3 regions of the Bacillus sp. FSL H8-0534 genome follow, and region 2 is predicted to be linked to each of the others. Evidence: riboswitches for the same ligand, from Rfam matches in the RefSeq annotation. Region 2 holds a riboswitch; each other region holds the start of a gene.
The links. Region 2 has a riboswitch for S-adenosylmethionine ahead of MHH71_RS00940 (MetQ/NlpA family ABC transporter substrate-binding protein). Riboswitches for the same ligand answer to the same signal wherever they lie in the genome.
Positions count from the first base shown of each region.

Region 1 (6,480 bases), 140 kb from region 2:
ATTATTGTGATTGTTCATTTTCAATACATATAATCACATTTCCCCATTCCCTAGTAGTGAAATTTAAACTCCCGTACCCAAATAATTCTGTACATACATTTTCTATACTCGAAGGGTTTGCTCGTAAAAGATCCCACCGTAATGCTTTGGGTAAGTCATACATCTTATACTCCTTACTTTCTTTAATAACCCCATCGACTTCCCGTTCACAAATTCCCCTTACTAAATAATCAACTCTTAGTTCTTGATACACTTTTTGAAACATCTCGCTATGGTGTTTCAATTGAAGCAAACAAGCAATATATGTACGGAACAATTCATCAGTACGATTACAGCATCTCATTATGTTTTCTATTTCACTCATAATTTTTTAGCCTTTTCTTGCATTTCTAGCAGCCACTTTTCCCGTTTTATCGCTTTACTTGTTTTTACAGATTGAAAGACTGAACGTTTTATTTGGCGTATACCACAAAATCGTAAAATCCCCTTTTTCATAATCACCCAATCAGCAGAGCGATATAAGAGTGCCACGTACCATAACGGCGAATCTAAAGTATTAATAACCCATGCTTTTTTTCCTATGAGTAATCCTTTTGGTAACGCCCCTTCATATTTATAAGAAAATCCTGTAACAAAAACGCGATCAATAAACCCTTTCAAAATAGCTGGCATTCCCCACCACCATATTAGATAAATAAAAATAAAAAAATCTGTCTCTTTGATCAATCTTCTGTATTTTTCTGTCTCTTCTTCATATGCTAAATCACGTCTTCTCTTATCTTCATTAAAAATAAGTACTGGGTTAAATTGTTCTTTATATAGGTCAAGCAATGTAACAAAATGATTTGTTTTTTGCAGTCCTTTTTGTACATGTTCTAATATAGCTGCATTGAAACTAGATGGATTGGGATGTGCATATATGATTAGTACATTCATCTCCAAACAACACCTTTCCTTAAATTCCCTTTTGACTCCGCCTGGTTTGCATGATATTCTAATACATGTCAAGTAGCAAGCCTACATGACACAACAACTGACACCTACTCGGCGAAGGTGTCTCTTTTCGTTTTTAGCCGAATGAAATGCCTCTTTCAGGGCATATTCAACTTTTGACACTACACACTCAACACCATTCCCTTGTATCAGGCTGCTTCTGCAGTCTTTTACTCTACATACTCCTTTTAATTTTCAGATAAATTATAGCATGAAAAAAGAGAGCCTAGCTCCCTTTTCGCGCCTTATAATATACCCCTTTTTCAGCATAGAGGTATTCTTCATCAGCTAAAGTAATTTTCCCATCCAGTTTCAATTCGTCTAATAACCTTGATAAATAAAATTGGTGTAACATTTTTTTCGTGAATTTTCCTTCATGATGCGAAACGATATGTTCTTGAATATCTAATAGTGATATTGGTTTATCTTGCTCCATCATATATTCATATACTGCATTACGCAGCTTTACGTATTTTTCAAGTGTCACAGTACAATTGCAACCCCTTTCTTCTTATTCTGTTGTTTTTAGAATCGGTTTTTTTGCAACAAAAAAACCTCTTCGATAAGAAGAAGTTACGTATATATCTTCGTCTTATCTCCCAGAACAAATATGTTCTGCTGGAATTAGCACCTGCATCGCGGTTGCTGGGTTTCATCGGGCCAGTCCCTCCACCTCTCTGGATAAGAAAATATTCACTTTATAGCCTACTATAGCCATTTTCATTTCAATTGTCAAATCATATAAAGTGAAACTTTAATCAATTGAACCATTACTATCTGTAATAGCAGGGATAAAACATTTAAAACAAGTTATATTTTCTTTTCTAACGTTCATACTAGAAGTGTATGCAATAGAGTGGAACTTTAATCAGTGGGGGTTTTCTACATCCCCCACTGATTATTAGCCCGACCAATCGAGCTTTTACGGGCAGTTTAACTCCCACCTAACTTCTTTTCTTTCACCGAATTTTGAGGTAGGAGTATTACTGCCCACAAATAGCGGGATAAAGGAGTAATATATAATGAGCAAAAACGCACGTGGATATGTTCAAGATTCTTATCATTCTTTACATGAAGCAAAACAATCTTTAGAAAACGCATTACAAACAGTCGAAAAAAGTGATAATCGAGAACGTATAGAACAATCCTTACAGGCTGTGGAGCACGCCTTACAAAAATGTGATCATGCGGTTCATATTTTGGAACAAGAATAAATACATCCCATCTATTTACTAGATGGGATGTAACTCAAATGGCATACTAAAACAGTATTGCCGTGACAATTAAAAAATATACAGAATTAACGATTTCTAAAACCCCTACTTTTAAAATAGATATTTTCTTACCATATAATATAATTGCTCGAACTAGACTAGGTATAAAAACTAGAGAAAGCCATGGGTTTACTACAAACAATGCAACAGTTAAGAAAATGTGATATCCCCATGATACATAACGATATGTCGGGTTATTCTTTTCACGTATCATAGTTTTCACATAAAATGTACTACCTAAAAAGTATAAAAAAGAAGTTGCTGCAATCCAACATGCTGTTTCATCAATTGTTTTCATTGAAAAATAATAACTAATCAAACCGCCCGTGCAGAAAACAAGTATTGCACAAATATCATTTACTAAAGCTCGTTCCCTTTTTTGACGAGCAAAATATATATTCACAAAAAAGAGCGGAATCATAACAGCTGCGAGGAAAAGAATTCTCCACTCGTATAGTAAAGATAGTATACCGAAGACACATGCAATAATAAAATAAATAATTGCTGAATGTAAAAATGCTTTCTTTCGCGGTTGCTTCATGTACATTAAAAATGGATATGTTGCTAAATAGATAAATAACCAAGCGATAAAGAGTGGAATATGATAGAAAGTAGCTTTACCAAGTATTACACTAAGTATAAATGGAATCAGCAGCATCCCCCATGCACCGTGCTGCTTTGGAACAACTAGCTTCATGAATAAGGCATCTCCTCTTTGAATTTTTTCTCATTTACTATTATATAAAAAATCTCATATAAAAATCGAAGCATATTAAATCGATTTCTTGACATTTTTCACAATATAATATGTATGAAAAAATGCTTCTCACCAGTGGTAAGAAGCATGAAAGAGGCAAACGAATATGTAAGTCGCGACCCTACTTTATATTCTTATGCTTTATGATATGTACTTATGCTTTGTTTACTTGAGATAATAGCTCTTTATCATCATCTAAAATTCCATATTTCTTTTTAAACCTTGTAATAATTCTAATCCACGATGAGCTAAACAAAACAAGAAAAATTACATTTGAGAGTGCATGAGCTAGATCAAAGTAAAAACTTGCAGCGTAGTATGCAATAAAGTCTTTCCATGTTAATCCTTCTAAAAAGCCAAGTATCCCCCACAAGTTCATAATCCAGCCAAAAACAAAGCCGGCTATGAACCCATAGATGACTCTCCCCCATAACTTTCTCATTATAAATGTATTTCGAAGTAAACCAGCTATAAAGCCTATCATTCCCCAAGAAAACATTTGCCACGGTGTCCAAGGCCCCTGTCCTAAAAATATATTAGATACAAGTGCTGCCGTTGCCCCAATCATAAAGCCTGTTTCACTTCCAAAAACAATTGCAGATACAATAATAACAAAAGATGTTGGTTGTACACTCGGCATAATGGAAAACGGTACACGACTAACTGCTGCTATTGCTGCTAAAACAGCTACAATGACTATTTCACGTGAAACAAATGCTTTCCTCTCAAATCGTATATAAAAAGGTAACATGATAATGGATAATAAAAATAAACTACACCAAATATAATATTTATCTGTTACAAAAGAAGTAAAGAGAAGCGTACTTATTACAATAATGAAACTAAGCATTATGAGAGCAAAATATCGCTTGGACACGATTTGTACACATCCTCCCACGTTAATGCATAAGGTAATTGCTTGCGAATAAAACGATTAATAGATGTTGTATAAAAGAAATTATCACTAAAGAATTTCTTTGGTGTATCATCCATAATTACGTTCCCATCAAATAACATCATACAATGATCAACATATTTAGCTGCAAATTCAATGTCATGTGTTGCCATCACAATTGTTGTTCCTTCTTTTTGTAACTCTTGAAACAGCACACCTAATTTTTCTTTTTTTTCTGGATCAAGCCCTTTTGTCGGTTCGTCTAGTAATAATAAATTTGGCTTCGATAATAAAGCCGTACATAGTGCGATTAACTGTTGTTCTCCCCCACTACAATCATGTGGATGACGATCTCGAATAGAATGAAGCCAAAATCTTTTCAACATATCTCCTGCGATTTTTTTCCCTATATCACCATATAATTCATTTGCTCTTTCAAAAACTTCATCCCACACCGTCTCAAATGTAAAATGATAATATGGATGTTGCGATACAAAACCTATTCTTTTAAATCGTTCCTTTGAATCAATTTTATGAATCTCCGTTCCGTTCCACCGTACTTTTCCTCTTCTAGTTTTGTTTAATCCTGCCAAGATGGTTAAAAGTGTTGATTTTCCAGTACCATTTTTCCCAACAAGCGCAGTCCACTTCCCTTGTTCAATTGATAAGGTTAAGTCCCGTAAAATAAAAGGGCTATTTTTTTCATATTGAAAGGATATATGTTTTACTTGTAAAATCACTTCTTTTTTTTCTGTTTGCGATATAACTGGCACTTCATGTTCGATAGGTAACTCGGAATGAATTTGTGTTTGTGCTCCCTTTACCGTAAAGGGTATTTGCTCTACATTCCATTCTAAAAACAATCTTGGAATTTGAGGAATAAACGGTCGGAATTCTTCTACTGTCCACATTTTAGATATAACCTGTTGCGGAATTCCATCATAAATAATTTCCCCAGCATTCATAAACACAACTCGAGTTGCTAGTGGCATTACTTCGTCTAAACGATGTTCACTCATGATAATTGTAATCCCGAGTTCTTCGTTAATTCGTTTCAATAACCCTAAAAAATCTTTTGCTGCAATTGGATCAAGCTGTGCTGTCGGTTCATCAAGCAGTAACAATTTAGGTTGCAAAACAAGAACTGCCGCTAAATTAACAAGTTGTTTTTGTCCTCCCGATAACGTGTGAACAGACTGGTGTAACAAATCTTGAAAACCTAAAAAACTAATTAATTCAGCGATTCTCTTTTGAATTATACTTGTCTCTAAACCAACATTTTCAAGAGAAAATGCCAATTCTTGAATTACCGTATCCATAACAAGTTGATTTTCTGGATTTTGAAACACCATTCCCACTTCTTGTGCTGACAATAAGTCTGGCATCTCCAGTAAAGAAGTTCCATTATAATACATACTACCTGTGCGCTTTCCAATTGGGAGTAACTCTTTCTTAAAATGTTTCAAAAGTGTTGTCTTACCACATCCTGAACCACCAGCGAGCACAATAAATTCACCTTGAGAAACCGCTAAGGAAACGCCTGTTAATGCTTGTACTTTTTCATCAGCATACGTAAATGCTAAGTTTTTTATTTCTGCATGCGCCACCATAACCATTCCCTCCCTTCCATTATGATTGGTAAACTAATAAACAGTATAAATAACACGAATAATAGTCCATCATATTGCTGAAATACAAGTGATTCCACCCTTGGATAGATTAATAGTTTACCAGCACCACAATAATTAAACACAAAACAGCTTAGTAATAAAATCACTAAACAGGCAAGTATATACCAATCTTTCCTTTCCATTCGATATCGAATGTACGTACTACGCTTCGTCACTCCAAATCCACGCGCTTGCATAGAATCTGCCGTTTGTAATGCATCTTCTAGAGAACAAACAAGCAACACCTGCAAGAGTTTCATTCCATTTTTGATTCTCCCTATGAATGAGCCTGAATCTAATTGAACACCTTTTGTTTTTTGAACAAGTGTAATTTGTCTTAAACGCCGGATGAATAAAGGAACAAAACGCACTGTTATCATTGTCAATAGCGCCACTTTCGGTGAAATCCGTGAAAATAAATACAAAAATTTATGACTTGAAATCATGTCATTGTAGGAAGTAAATGTGAACATAATAGTAAGTAATAATAATCCCATTATTAACCCATACATGCACGCTTCTAATGTAATTCGATTATCCCCTAAACGAAACAATGTCGTCGCTCCCCTATGCGTTAGCAAAGGATTTAACACAATCACCATTACAAAGAAAACAAATGTGCTTGGTAACATTGTTCTTATTTTCTCGCCATTTCCTTGCATGATGTTTAACAGTACAATCATAATAATCGCACCCATTAAAAAAAGAGGGTGAAGACACATCGTACATAGTATCATCACCCCAATATAATAGAAAAAATTCACAAAAGGATGTAAAGAAGAAAAAATGATTTTCATAACCTTTACCTAAAGCCCTTTCCTAATTTAACACATATACCCATTCGATTTTATCTCCTGGTTTTACTTTATATGCACCTGCACTTCGGTTTGG
Region 1 is NZ_JBBOUC010000001.1:10,374-16,853, reverse strand. It holds gene MHH71_RS00090 (hypothetical protein) at 2-364, opposite strand; gene MHH71_RS00085 (NAD(P)H-dependent oxidoreductase) at 361-936, opposite strand; gene MHH71_RS00080 (hypothetical protein) at 1,220-1,480, opposite strand; SAM riboswitch class I at 1,583-1,681, opposite strand; gene MHH71_RS00075 (hypothetical protein) at 2,016-2,207, shown strand; gene MHH71_RS00070 (YwiC-like family protein) at 2,254-2,964, opposite strand; gene MHH71_RS00065 (ECF transporter S component) at 3,179-3,901, opposite strand; gene MHH71_RS00060 (ABC transporter ATP-binding protein) at 3,874-5,535, opposite strand; gene MHH71_RS00055 (energy-coupling factor transporter transmembrane component T) at 5,508-6,386, opposite strand; gene MHH71_RS00050 (DUF4430 domain-containing protein) at 6,409-6,480, opposite strand, start outside.
Region 1: linked by a shared signal. The riboswitch ahead of MHH71_RS00080 (hypothetical protein) and the one ahead of MHH71_RS00940 (MetQ/NlpA family ABC transporter substrate-binding protein) in region 2 are both predicted to bind S-adenosylmethionine.

Region 2 (6,480 bases):
TACTTTTGATAACTCTTGTTTGTATCGTCAATGTATTTCGAGGGAATGTAAAGCGTTAACATTACACCAAACAAAAGTAGAGCAAACGAAGCAATAAATATATTCATTATCATTCGGATTGGTTTATCGAATGATAGGAAATTTTGAATTGTGAGTACATCATAAACCATAAGAATAAAAATGATAGCCACGCAAATGAATGTAAAAGAAGAGAATACTAAAACAGCGTCTTTTGGGTTGAAATCCTTTTTTGTTTTCTTGGTTTTGTCTTTTATATCTTTCATATCTTACCTTCTTTCCTGTGACTTTAGAATAATGAAAATACTTTACTATTTTATCAGAAGATATAATATCTACAAATAATTATTTAAAAAGCAACAATCTTTTAGAAAACAGCCTTTATTTATACCATATGATAATGGAACCTTTGTAAAGGAAAGAAAAGACGTCACCATTCAATTTTATATATTAAGGTAGAGTGTTTCTTTTTTTATTTAAGTAAAAAGCCGAAGTGCTAAAAGGAAGGAAGAAAAATTGTATCAAAATATTCTTGAAGGCTATCAAATTAGAACTGCACATAATGATGAAAGTCCTCTCATTGTTAAAATGCTAAAAGAAGTTGCACAGTGGTTAAAAGAGCGAGAAATTGACCAGTGGCAGTATCTTTTAGAAGGTGGAGATGACGAAGAGATCATTCAAGCGGTAATAAATAAAAACACTTACATCATTTTAAAGGAAAATGAAATGATAGGTATTTTTACAGTTTCTTCTGTACAAAGTGAGTCTTCTTTTTCGTATTATTGGATTTTAAGTGATAGAAAATAAATTTTAAATATTTTGATAGATAGTGCATTTTTAATTATAATACAGCTAGATACATAGAAAAGGGGAATTGTTCATGCAAATAACAAATGAACGAGCAATGTTACGATTAATAGATACAAATGATATAGAAAAATTATTTTCAATTGTGGAAGGAAATAAAGAAATCTGGACGTATTTAATAGCTAAAATGGATAGCTATCAAGATATGGAGCGATATGTTGAAACGGCAGTAAAACGATATGAAAAGGGAACGGATTTACCATTTGTTGTGATAGATCAAAAAACGAATGAAGTTGTCGGCAGTACACGTTTATACAATATATCAACAGAAAGCAAGACTGTTGAACTTGGTCAAACGTGGTATCATCCGAGTGTACAGAGAACGAGTATAAATACGGAATGTAAGTATATGTTATTGCAATATGCGTTTGAAGAATTACAAATGCTGCGCGTGCAAATAAAAACAGACTTGCGAAATGAAAAAGCACAACGAGCAATTGAACGGCTAGGTGCAGTAAAAGAAGGGATATTACGAAATGAGAGAAGGTTACCAAGCGGTTATATAAGGGATGCGGTAGTATATAGCATCATTGCAAGCGAGTGGCCAATCGTGAAAGATCGATTACTGCACAAAATGGACCTGTATAAATAGGAGGCAAACATGACAAATATTGAAACAAAAAGACTAAAGATGATTCCTTTTACATTAGAACTTGTTGAGGCAACGATAAAAGGCAGAGAAGAGCTGCAAGAAATCATACCATATAAAATATCTTTAGAATGGCCAATGCCTGATTATAAAGATATTTTACCATGGGTTGCTGAAGGTTTACGGAAAAATCCGGAACAAAGTAAGTGGAGTGGACTGATTGTTCATAAGGAAGATAATGTTATTATTGGTGATATGGGTTGTAAAGGTGCGCCCGATCCAACTGGTACAGTAGAGATCGGATATAGTATTGTACCAGAATATCAAGGGAAGGGTTATGCGACTGAAATGGCAAAAGCTTTCGTTGAATGGTTAGAACGGAATGAAGAAGTGCAAACGATTCAAGCAGATTGTTTAACGAGTAATGCCGCTTCAAGTAGAGTGTTAGAAAAAGCCGGTTTTACATGTGTGCTTGAAGAACAACATATGAAATATTGGATTGTAAAGTGAAGTGGAAGAGGTATACGTCCCTAAGAGGGAAAAAATATACCTCTTTTTCTTACAAAATGATTACTTCTTTTATATACTTTTGTTTCATCATTCCCTTCTGTGAAAAAATTCGTTACAATGGAGTTGTATGAGAAATTTTGTACATAAATTAAATTCATAAAATATGCACCACAAAAAATAGTAAATTAAAAATCCTCTATTTGAATGAAAACCCTTTATAGCACGAATCAATTGTTGAGAAAAGTGCCTTCTTTCAAATGAACTCAAATATAATGATTTAAAATAGATTATTTTTTAGAAGTATGGATAATGCACGGGGGCCAGTACAAATGAAACAAAATAAGAAAAGTAAAAAAAGAAGAGTCTTGCAAGTGTTCTTGCTCATGGTTAGTTCTATCATTCTATTTGTAAGTTATGCAGCTTACGATATTTGGAGTTATCGCTTTAAAACGGATGAGGTGGATACAGATGCTGCTATTGTACTAGGAGCAGCTTCTTGGAACGGAAAACCATCTCCTGTATTTCGTGAAAGAATCAATCATGCGATTTCTTTGTATAAGAATGGAAGTATTAAAAAAATTATTTTTACAGGTGGTACTAAATTTGAAGCAGAGCAGGAAGAAGCACGTACTGCGAAAGCGTATGCATTAAAGCATAACGTAAAGGATGAAGATATATTAATTGAAACACAGTCGCGTTTTACAGAAGATAATTTAAAGAATGCGAAACAGGTTGGAATTGATAATGGCTTACATACGTATACGATTGTAAGTGATCCTCTTCATATGAAGCGAGCGATGAGAATAGCGAAGCATATTGGGATAGATGCATATGCATCACCAACGCCAACATCAGCATATAAAACATTAGATACGGAAATTCCATTTTTCTTTAAAGAATTATGTTCTTATATTGGATATGTTGCATCGTTACCTTTGCGTATATTGAAAGGTGATTAAAAAATAAAGAAAAGGATAGACAAAGGTAGAGTGGTTCTACGGAGTCTATCCTTTTTTTATGCAAATATGCTTTGGATTTTCTATAACTTTACAAATTATAGAAAAAACTTTCAATAAAAACCTTGTATTTTCATCGGAATAGTGACACACTAGAATGCATAATCAAATATAATCTTATCGAGAGAAGTGGAGGGAACGGCCCAATGAAGCTTCAGCAACCTATCTGTAATAAAAAAGGTGCTAATTCCGAGTAGATAAGAAGGAAAAGAGATGACAACCTTCTTAATATGTAAGGTTGTTTTTTAGTAGGAGGAGAAGGGATGAAACGTTTATTTTTTGCACTTGTAAGTATTGTATGTAGTTTATTTATCATTACGGGTTGCACGCAGACATCAGGGGGCGATCAAAAAGAAATTCGTTTAGGTTTTACACCTGGTCCGTACAGTGATCAAGTGAAAAAAGCGGTACAACCGTACTTAGAGAAAAAGGGATACAAAATTAAAATTGTTGAGTTTAATTCACCAAACGAAACAAATCCAGCATTAACGAATAAGGATATTGATGCAAATATATTTCAAAGTACTGCTTTTATGAAGTCTTACGCAAAAGAAAATAATGCGGAAATTTCAAGTATTATTCAAGTTCCATCAGCACCTCAAGGTGTATACTCTGAGAAACATAAATCATTAGATGATTTGAAAGATGGAATGAAGATTGGGGTACCAAATGATCCAGTTAATTTAGAACGGGCATTACGTATTTTAGAAGGGATTGGCTGGGTGAAATTAAAAGGAAATGTAAATATTTTAACAATTTCCGAAAAAGATATAACGTTTAAAAAGAAAGATTTCAAATTAGTACCACTTGAATCACCACAAATCCCAAGGGCAATGAAAGATTTAGATTACGGCATTATTAACGGAAATCTTGTCATTTCATCTGGACATAAGTTAAAAGAGGCACTGGAATTAGAAAAAACACCTTCACAACATAGAATTATTGTTACGGTTCGTGATGAAGATAAAGAAAAACAATTTGCGAAAGATTTAATTGAAGCATACCATTCACCAGAGTTCAAAAAGATGATTCAGTCTGAAGAACAATTTGAAGGGTTTGTGCTTCCTGACTACTTAAAGTAAAGGAGATCTTGACATGACATTATCATTTATAGAAACAGAAGAACAAGCTCTCGTATTGGAGAAGATAACAGAATTCATTCCGCAATTTGCAGGAAGGGAACATCAACTGAGCGAACTAGGCTCTTTTCCTTTTGAAAATATTAAAGACTTACAAAGTATTGGTTATACAAAGTTAACTCTTCCGAAGGATTTTGGTGGGAAGGCAATTTCATTATATGATTTTGTTTTATTTCAAGAGAAGATTGCAGAGGGAGATGGAGCAACAGCTTTGTCTATTGGATGGCATGTTGGAATTGTGAAGGAACTTGCGGAAAATCGCTCATGGAAACCTGAGATGTTTTCTTGGTTTTGTGAAGAAGTAAAAAAAGGCGCCCTTTTTAACAGGGCGGCAACTGAACCGAAGACAGGGAGTCCTACTCGGGGAGGAAAACCAGAAACATTAGCTGTACAAAAAGGCGATAAGTGGATTATAAACGGAAGAAAAACGTTCACAACGATGGCGCCAGTACTTGATTATTTCATCATATCTGCAAGCATTGAAGGGCGAGATGAGATAGGAGAATTTGTGATTCCAAGACACGAAAAGGGTGTGTTGATTGAAGAGACATGGGATAGTGTTGCGATGCGTGGAACGGCTAGCCATGATCTTGTATTACAGAATGTTGAAATCCCGCATAAATTTTTTACAGATGTAAAAGGTTCACAGGCGAAACCGAAAGGAATTGGATGGTTACTTCATATACCAGCATGTTATTTAGGGATTGCGCAGGCTGCAAGAAATTATGCGATTGATTTTGCGAAAGCATATCAACCGAATAGTTTAAATCACCCAATTAGTTTGCTTCCAAACGTTAGAAGATTAGTAGGCGAATTAGAGCTGGAACTCTTGCAAGCTCGTACTTTTTTATACCAAGTTGCGAAAAAATATGATGAGGTGGAAAATAAACAATCTTTACAAGCGGAATTAGCAGCAGCGAAATATATTGCGACGAATGCGGCGATATCAATTGTTGATAAGGCAATGAGAATTGTAGGGGCAAAAAGCTTATCTGAAAAGAATCCACTGCACCGCTATTATTTAAATGTTCGCGCGGGTTTACACAATCCACCGATGGATGATGTAACACTCTCATTACTAGCAGATGATGCGTTTAAATCAATTGAAAAGGAGTGAGTGAAAATGATAACGTTACGCGATATCAATAAAACGTTTCAGACGAAAGAAGGTTTATTTCACGGTGTAAAATCAGTCTCTTTGCAAATTGAGGAACATGATATATATGGAATTGCTGGATTAAGTGGTGCTGGAAAGTCTACATTATTACGTACAATGAATTTATTGGAAAAACCAGATTCAGGTGCAGTTATTGTAAATGGAAAAGATTTAACAAAGTTATCCAAGAAAGATTTACGAACAGCAAGACAGTCAATTGGTATGATTTTTCAGCATTTTCATCTTCTTCATAATAAAAACGTATCGGATAATATTGCTTTACCATTAGAATTGAAATCAGTTTCAAAAGAAGAGAGAGAAAAACGTGTAAGAGAGTGTTTGGAGATTGTTGGCTTAAGTGATAAAGCGCATCATTTTCCTTCTCAACTAAGTGGTGGACAAAAACAGCGTGTTGCGATTGCTCGTGCATTAGCAAATGATCCCAAGGTATTGCTTTGTGATGAACCGACATCGGCACTCGATCCGAAAACGACACGATCTATTTTGCAATTTTTACAAAAGATAAATAAAGAGTTAGGAGTTACAATCGTAATTGTAACGCATGAAATGAATGTAATTAAACAAATTTGTAATAAAGTAGCGGTGATGGAAGAAGGAGAAGTTGTTGAATCTTTCCACTTACGTGACCAACATCTAAAACCAACAACAGAAATTGCAAAACTTCTATTAGGTGTAGAACAAGAGAGGGGCATTGCACATGTTCAATAATGTTATCCCACTGCTTCCAGAGATTTGGACATCACTTTTACAAACATTATTAATGGTTGGACTTTCAGTTGGAGCAGCAATTATTTTAGGTGTTCCTTTAGGTGTAATTTTATATTTTACAAGTAAAGGACAAATTTTGGAACAAAATATTGTCCATCGTATTTTAAACGGCATTGTAAATATTATTCGCTCATTTCCATTTATCATTTTACTAGTGGCTCTTGTGCCACTTACAAGAATTTTATTAGGAACTACAATTGGTCCAATCGCTGCAACGATTCCATTATCAGTAGCAGCCATTCCCTATTTTGCGAGACTCGTAGAGCAAGCATTACGCGAGGTTCCAAAAGGTGTAATTGAAGCTGCTGAGGCAATGGGAGCGACGCCACTGCAAATTGTGTGGAAAGTATTGCTCGTTGAAGCGCGTTCAGGCCTTGTATTAAGCTTAACAGTTTT
Region 2 is NZ_JBBOUC010000001.1:154,966-161,445, forward strand. It holds gene MHH71_RS00915 (CPBP family intramembrane glutamic endopeptidase) at 1-284, opposite strand, end outside; gene MHH71_RS00920 (hypothetical protein) at 535-825, shown strand; gene MHH71_RS00925 (GNAT family N-acetyltransferase) at 899-1,477, shown strand; gene MHH71_RS00930 (GNAT family N-acetyltransferase) at 1,487-1,984, shown strand; gene MHH71_RS00935 (YdcF family protein) at 2,314-2,943, shown strand; SAM riboswitch class I at 3,115-3,204, shown strand; gene MHH71_RS00940 (MetQ/NlpA family ABC transporter substrate-binding protein) at 3,264-4,082, shown strand; gene MHH71_RS00945 (acyl-CoA dehydrogenase family protein) at 4,096-5,256, shown strand; gene MHH71_RS00950 (methionine ABC transporter ATP-binding protein) at 5,263-6,024, shown strand; gene MHH71_RS00955 (methionine ABC transporter permease) at 6,014-6,480, shown strand, end outside.

Region 3 (6,480 bases), 1.4 Mb from region 2:
AAAAATAGGATCGCACTACCAAGCGTAAATAATCGGCCAACATATGTTTCTTGGGCTTCTTGTAGTTCTGCTTGTTGTTCTGTATTCATGTGTATCCCCCCTAGATGAATAGGCATTTTGTTTTAGTTTATGTAAAATGCCTATAAAGTGTTAAAAATAATTTTGGGGACAAAACCATTGCTTTCGGGATAAATAGAAGACTCGGTATGTACCGAGTCTTCTATTTATCCGCCAGTAAAACCCATGCCTCAAAATTTCCACATGCGGAGGAAAAAACAATGATTAAAGTTTCACTTTATAATCCGATATAACTAGAAGGATCAACTGCATTTGTTTTACCCACGTTCCATTCGCCAATATGAAGTTCAAAATGTAAATGTTGTCCGAAAGATTGACCGGTGTTTCCCATAAATCCTAATTGTTGACCTTGTTTTACAGTTTGTCCATTAGATACAGAACGGCTGCTCATATGAGCATATACTGTTGTATAAGTTTTTCCGTTTATACGATGTGATAAGTAAACGACGTTTCCATAACTGGATGATAATTCGGAACGAATAACAACACCGTCTGCAGCGGCGATAATTGGAACTGTTCCAGCGGCTGCGATATCAATGCCTTTATGATTATCTAGGGAACGAGCGCCGAATCCAGAAGTTTTTGAACCAGCGGCTGGCTTAATAAATCCACCTTTGTTCGTATCTTGCGGTGTTGGTGCAGATTGTTTTTTTGCGTCCTCTGCCTTGCGTGCCTCTTCAGCTTTACGAGCTTTTTCCGCTCGTTTTTCTTCTTCAATTGCTTTTTGAACCGCTTGTCGTTGATTTTCTAAAATGCTTTTCGATTCTTCTAATCCCTCAATCTCAGAATCTACTTTGGATACTTTCGTATGTAAATCGTTAATGAGCGCTTGTTGCTGCTGTTGATTCGCTTGCAATTCTTGTTGCTTATGTTCTAATTTTTGTTTGGATTCCTCTAATTGCTGTTCCTTTTTCTCAACAGCCTCTTTTTCTGCTGTTACAGCCTCTTGATCACTTGTTTGTTTTTTTACAATATCGGTATCATTATTTAAAATCAAACTTACGGAATATATATTGTCAACAAGATCTGCGATGTTATTTGAATTTGTTAACACTTCCGTAATGATATTTGTGCGAGGTTTTTCTTGCATAGATTGCAGTCGTTGTTTAATGACATCTTGACGTGTATCTATGTTGATTTGTAATTGCTCAATATGTTTCTTTTTCTCAGCAATGACTTGTTGAGTCTTGCTAATTTCTTTCTTTGTATCATTTAAATCAGCTTCATTTTTATTAATAGAAATAGTTAGTTCATCAATCTTTTTTTGTAATTCTTGTATTTCTTTTTCAATTTGTTCTTTCTCTGCTGATTTATTTTGTAAGTCGCTTTGTTGTCCTTCTAATTCTGATTCAATTGTAGATAATTTATCTTGATTTGTTTCCGCGTGTACTGGTGAAAGTAACGGAGAAACAAAAATAGTTCCTGCTGCTAAAACGCTGAAAGTTGCAAATTTTTTCATTGTTGTCTAGCTCCTTTCCCTATGAATGTATATATCATAAGAAGAAGAAGGGTGTCTATTGTTGTAATCATACTGTAAAGAAAATTTTATAAAATTGCTAAGTATTGTCGGAATTAAGAATATTTTAGGAGAGTTTGTCGTCTAATTGTAAAGTTGAAATTGGTATTAAGAATCGAATTTTTTAATTTTAGCAGCACATAAAATGAATAAAAATGATTTCATTTTACACAATAAAGCTTTGTTTTAAAATCTATAAGTGAATAGTGAGGAATCGTTCTCATGTTAGGTTTTCTGACATGAGTTTTATTTTTGTCAAGAAAATTATTTGTATTCACACAAATTTATTTTGTTGTCAGATTTCATTTTTTGATTTATGATTTTTAACAGGGACAAAATGTAGTGAATTGTCGAATAATATGTAATACTCTTAATTTCTTAGTTTCATAGAACAAGAGAAGGGGAGAGTTAATGCATCTAAGAAGGGGGTTGCAGCAAGTATGAAAAGGATAGGACTTGCATGGCAAATTTTAATAGGTCTTGCGCTTGGTATTGCAGTTGGGGCAATTTTTTATGGCGATAGCACAGTGGTAGGATACTTAAAACCAATTGGTGATATTTTCATCCGATTAATTAAAATGATTGTTGTACCAATCGTCGTAGCGAGCATCATTGTTGGGGTTGCAGGAGTTGGTGATGTTAAAAAGCTAGGTCGATTAGGCGGAAAGACAATTATTTACTTCGAAATTATTACAACGATTGCGATTGTTGTTGGCCTACTGGTAGCGAATATTTTTCAACCAGGAAAAGGCGTGAATATGGATCAATTAACAAAGACTGATATTTCTAAATATGCAGAAACGACAGCTCAAGTGCAAAGTCATTCGTTTGCAGATACATTTGTAAATATCGTTCCGACGAATATTATGAAATCATTGGTTGATGGCGATATGCTTGCCATTATTTTCTTCTCTGTACTATTTGGTTTAGGAGTTGCGGCGGTTGGTGAAAGAGGACGACCGGTTCTTCAATTTTTCCAAGGCGTAGCAGATGCAATGTTTTACGTAACAAACCAAGTTATGAAGTTCGCACCATTTGGTGTATTCGCATTAATCGGTGTTACAGTTTCTACATTTGGTTTAGCTTCATTAATTCCGTTAGGGAAATTAGTAATCGTCGTTTATGGATCCATGATTTTCTTCGTCGTAGTTGTATTAGGACTTACGGCAAAATTATTCAGGATTAATATTTTCCAATTCTTCAAAATTTTAAAAGATGAGCTGATTTTAGCGTATTCTACTGCGAGCTCAGAAACGGTTTTACCGAAACTGATGGAGAAAATGGAGAAATTCGGTTGTCCGAAAGCAATTACATCTTTCGTTATTCCAACTGGTTACTCGTTTAACTTAGATGGATCGACGCTATACCAAGCGATTGCGGCAATTTTCTTAGCGCAAATGTACGGTATTGATTTATCCATTACACAACAAATTACATTATTACTTGTATTAATGGTTACATCTAAAGGGATTGCCGGTGTACCAGGAGTATCATTCGTTGTACTATTAGCGACACTTGGTACAGTAGGTATTCCAGCAGAAGGTTTAGCATTTATCGCAGGTATTGACCGTATTTTAGATATGGCTCGTACAGCAGTTAACGTTGTAGGTAACTCTTTAGCAGCTGTTGTTATGTCTAAGTGGGAAGGTCAATATGACGATGCAAAAGGACAAGCCTATTTAAAAGAGATTTCAGAGAAACAAGCAGCGTAATAATTGTCGTAAAAGCCCTCACATAAGATGTGGGGGCTTTTTTGCATAGTAAAGGAGAGAGAATAATGAAACGGAAATACGGAGATGGTTCGTCCTGGGAACGGCTAATAGAGAAAACATATGAAGTGAAGATCATAGAGCAAGGAATGTTAGGGATACTGCATACGCCCAAAGTGACAGAGCCTAGTTACAAGCAATATAATAATCAAGAACTTTGCATTGTAAATGATGGATACACATGGGTGCAGTATTTTATAAATGATAAGAACTTTGCGATTACAGCTATGCTCGATGAAAAGAAGAACTTAGTGCAGTATTATATTGATGTGGCAAAAAAATTTAGAATAGATGGGCGAGGTATGCCCTATTTCGACGATTTATATTTGGATGTAGTGTTATTACCTAACGGTGAGGTATATTTACTGGATGAAGATGAATTAGAAGAAGCGTATATAGCTGGAGATATTTCTGAAGAAGAACATAATGTAGCGTGGGATACGGCCAAATGGCTTATGGAGGAAATTGAAAAAGAAAAGCTTCCTTGGATTGCAATTTTAGAAAAAGAAATTCAAAAATTAAAATGACTATTTTCCTTTCTTTATGCTGATTTATTCGTGTTTTTGTATAAATATCAAAAAAATACCAACTGTTTTTATACAAATAATAATTGACTTTTGATTTGTAAGCGAGTAAAGTTAGGAAAGAAATTATTATTAAAAATAAAATATGAAACCTTCTTATAAAGAGAGGCGGAGGGACTGGCCCTACGATGCCTCGGCAGCGGACTCACGATGGAGTGCTGTGCCAAATCCAGCAAGCATGTGCTTGAAAGATGAGGAGAGTGTTTCTTATAGAATTATAAGACCTCTTCTTTTCGGAAGAGGTCTTTTGTTATTGAATAGAAAAGGTTTAGAAATAGTTTAGAAATAGGGAGAGATGTTATTTTGAAACAAACGAGAGGGAATGGTTTGGCGTTATTACCGCTTGGAATATTTTTGGGGCTATTTATTGGTTCTGGCATTATTACAGGTGATTTCTATAAATTGCCGATACTTGTTGCGATTTTAATAGCTGTAGGAACAGCGTTAGTGATGAATCGTAAGGAAAGCTTTACAGTGAAAGTTGAACGGTTTGCCAAAGGGGCTGGTAATCCGGATATTATGATTATGGTGTTGATTTTTGTACTTGCTGGTGCGTTTTCTGAAACAGCAAAAGGAATGGGTGGAGTTGACTCTACAGTTAATTTAGCACTGTCTATTTTACCGCAAGGGTTTATCGTTGCTGGGATTTTTGTTATAGGGGCCTTTATTTCACTAGCGATGGGAACTTCGATGGGAACTATTGCAGCGTTAGCACCAATTGCTGTAGGGATTAGCCAGCAAACAGATATTTCTATTGCGTTAACGATGGCAACAGTTGTCGGTGGGGCAATGTTTGGTGACAATCTATCATTTATTTCTGACACGACAATTGCAGCTGTTCGTTCGCAAGGAACAGAAATGAAAGATAAGTTTAAAACGAACTTTTTAATTGTACTGCCAGCTGCAATTATAACGATTGTACTATTAGTAGTTATTACATTAGGGAATCATACAGAAATTAAAGCTCATATGTTTGATTGGGTGAAAATTTTACCATACGCAGGTGTACTTGTTACAGCGTTGCTTGGATGGAATGTGCTCATCGTATTAACAGGTGGAACTGTATTATCTGGCATTATCGGCCTAATAGATGGAAGTTATACATTAGCGAGTTTCTTTAAAAGTGTAACGACTGGCATTGGCGGTATGATGGAGTTAGTATTACTAGCAATTTTAATCGGTGGAATGGTTGAACTCATTCAATATAATGGTGGTATTCAATATTTAATGGATATATTAACACGTAATATTCGTTCGAAAAAAGGCGCGGAGTTTGGAATCGCCGGTTTAGTGAGTATGACGAATATGTGTACAGCGAATAACACAATTTCTATTATTTTCACAGGACCGCTTGCAAAAAATATTGCCGATCAATATGAAATTGATCCACGAAAATCAGCGAGTGTGTTAGATCTTTTCTCTTGCTGCATACAAGGATTAATTCCGTACGGTGCACAAATGTTAACAGCAGCAGGATTTGCCGCATTATCTCCAATTGAACTGTTACCATATGCGTTTTATCCAATTTTAGTTGGAGTATGTGGTATAGTCTCCATTTTAATTGGTTTTCCGCGGTTTTCGAAGGTAGCGGAAAAAAAAGAATATCATAAAACAGCGTAAAGAAGAGGATGTCTTATATAAGGCATCCTCTTTTCTTTATGAAGCGTATATACGCTTTGTTTAACTTTATATGCATATTAATGTAGGGCTGACCCGGAATAGGTCTTAAGTCTGATTCGAAAACGGTTCTTAAGCTCGTTATGGAAAGTCAAAAAAATAGTTAAGATAAGAGTATCAAATCGAAGGGAGGCAAGCACAAGATGAAACAATTTTTAGCGTTTATCGCGGCCGGTATTTTGGCTTTGATTGCTCTTGGTAGTCTTGCTGGTATTGTAGGATTCGCAATTGGAGCAGGGATTGTGTACTGGAGCTATAAATCATTTGTGCGAGCACAATCATTTTTTGGAAAGTTAGTTTGGGGTATTGGCGGTTTAATCGGCTTGTCAATTGCCCTTTCCCATTCCCCAGCATTAATCGGTATCGTAGCATTAGTAGTTCTATACTATGGATACCGTGAGTGGAAAAAAGAAAAAGATGTAGTAGTTGATTCTGCTTCAGAAGGCTCTAAACGATATAGCAACTTTGAAGATGAGTGGAACAAGTTAATGAAAAACTAATATAAAACAATTTAAATCATAAAGTAGAAGAGAGGAAGATTATAATGAAACAATCTTTATTCGGACGTGTACGCGATGCAATTTTAGCAGATTTTCATAATGTTTTAGATGAGAAAGAAAGAAAAAATCCAATCGCTATGTTAAATCAATATTTACGCGATAGCGAGCGTGAAGTAACAAAAATTGAAAAATTAATTCAGCGTCATAAAACACTAAAATCTAATTTTGCTCGTGAACTTGAGCAGGCTCGTTATTTCGTAAATAAGCGATCAAAACAGGCGATAATTGCACAAGAAGCAGGGGAAATGCAATTGCATGAACGTGCATTAGAAGAAGTAGCATATTATGAAGGGCAA
Region 3 is NZ_JBBOUC010000001.1:1,594,443-1,600,922, reverse strand. It holds gene MHH71_RS08410 (hypothetical protein) at 1-89, opposite strand, end outside; gene MHH71_RS08405 (murein hydrolase activator EnvC family protein) at 296-1,537, opposite strand; gene gltP (glutamate/aspartate:proton symporter GltP) at 2,035-3,306, shown strand; gene MHH71_RS08395 (DUF402 domain-containing protein) at 3,372-3,890, shown strand; SAM riboswitch class I at 4,041-4,145, shown strand; gene MHH71_RS08390 (Na+/H+ antiporter NhaC family protein) at 4,251-5,567, shown strand; gene MHH71_RS08385 (lmo0954 family membrane protein) at 5,768-6,124, shown strand; gene MHH71_RS08380 (PspA/IM30 family protein) at 6,169-6,480, shown strand, end outside.
Region 3: linked by a shared signal. The riboswitch ahead of MHH71_RS08390 (Na+/H+ antiporter NhaC family protein) and the one ahead of MHH71_RS00940 (MetQ/NlpA family ABC transporter substrate-binding protein) in region 2 are both predicted to bind S-adenosylmethionine.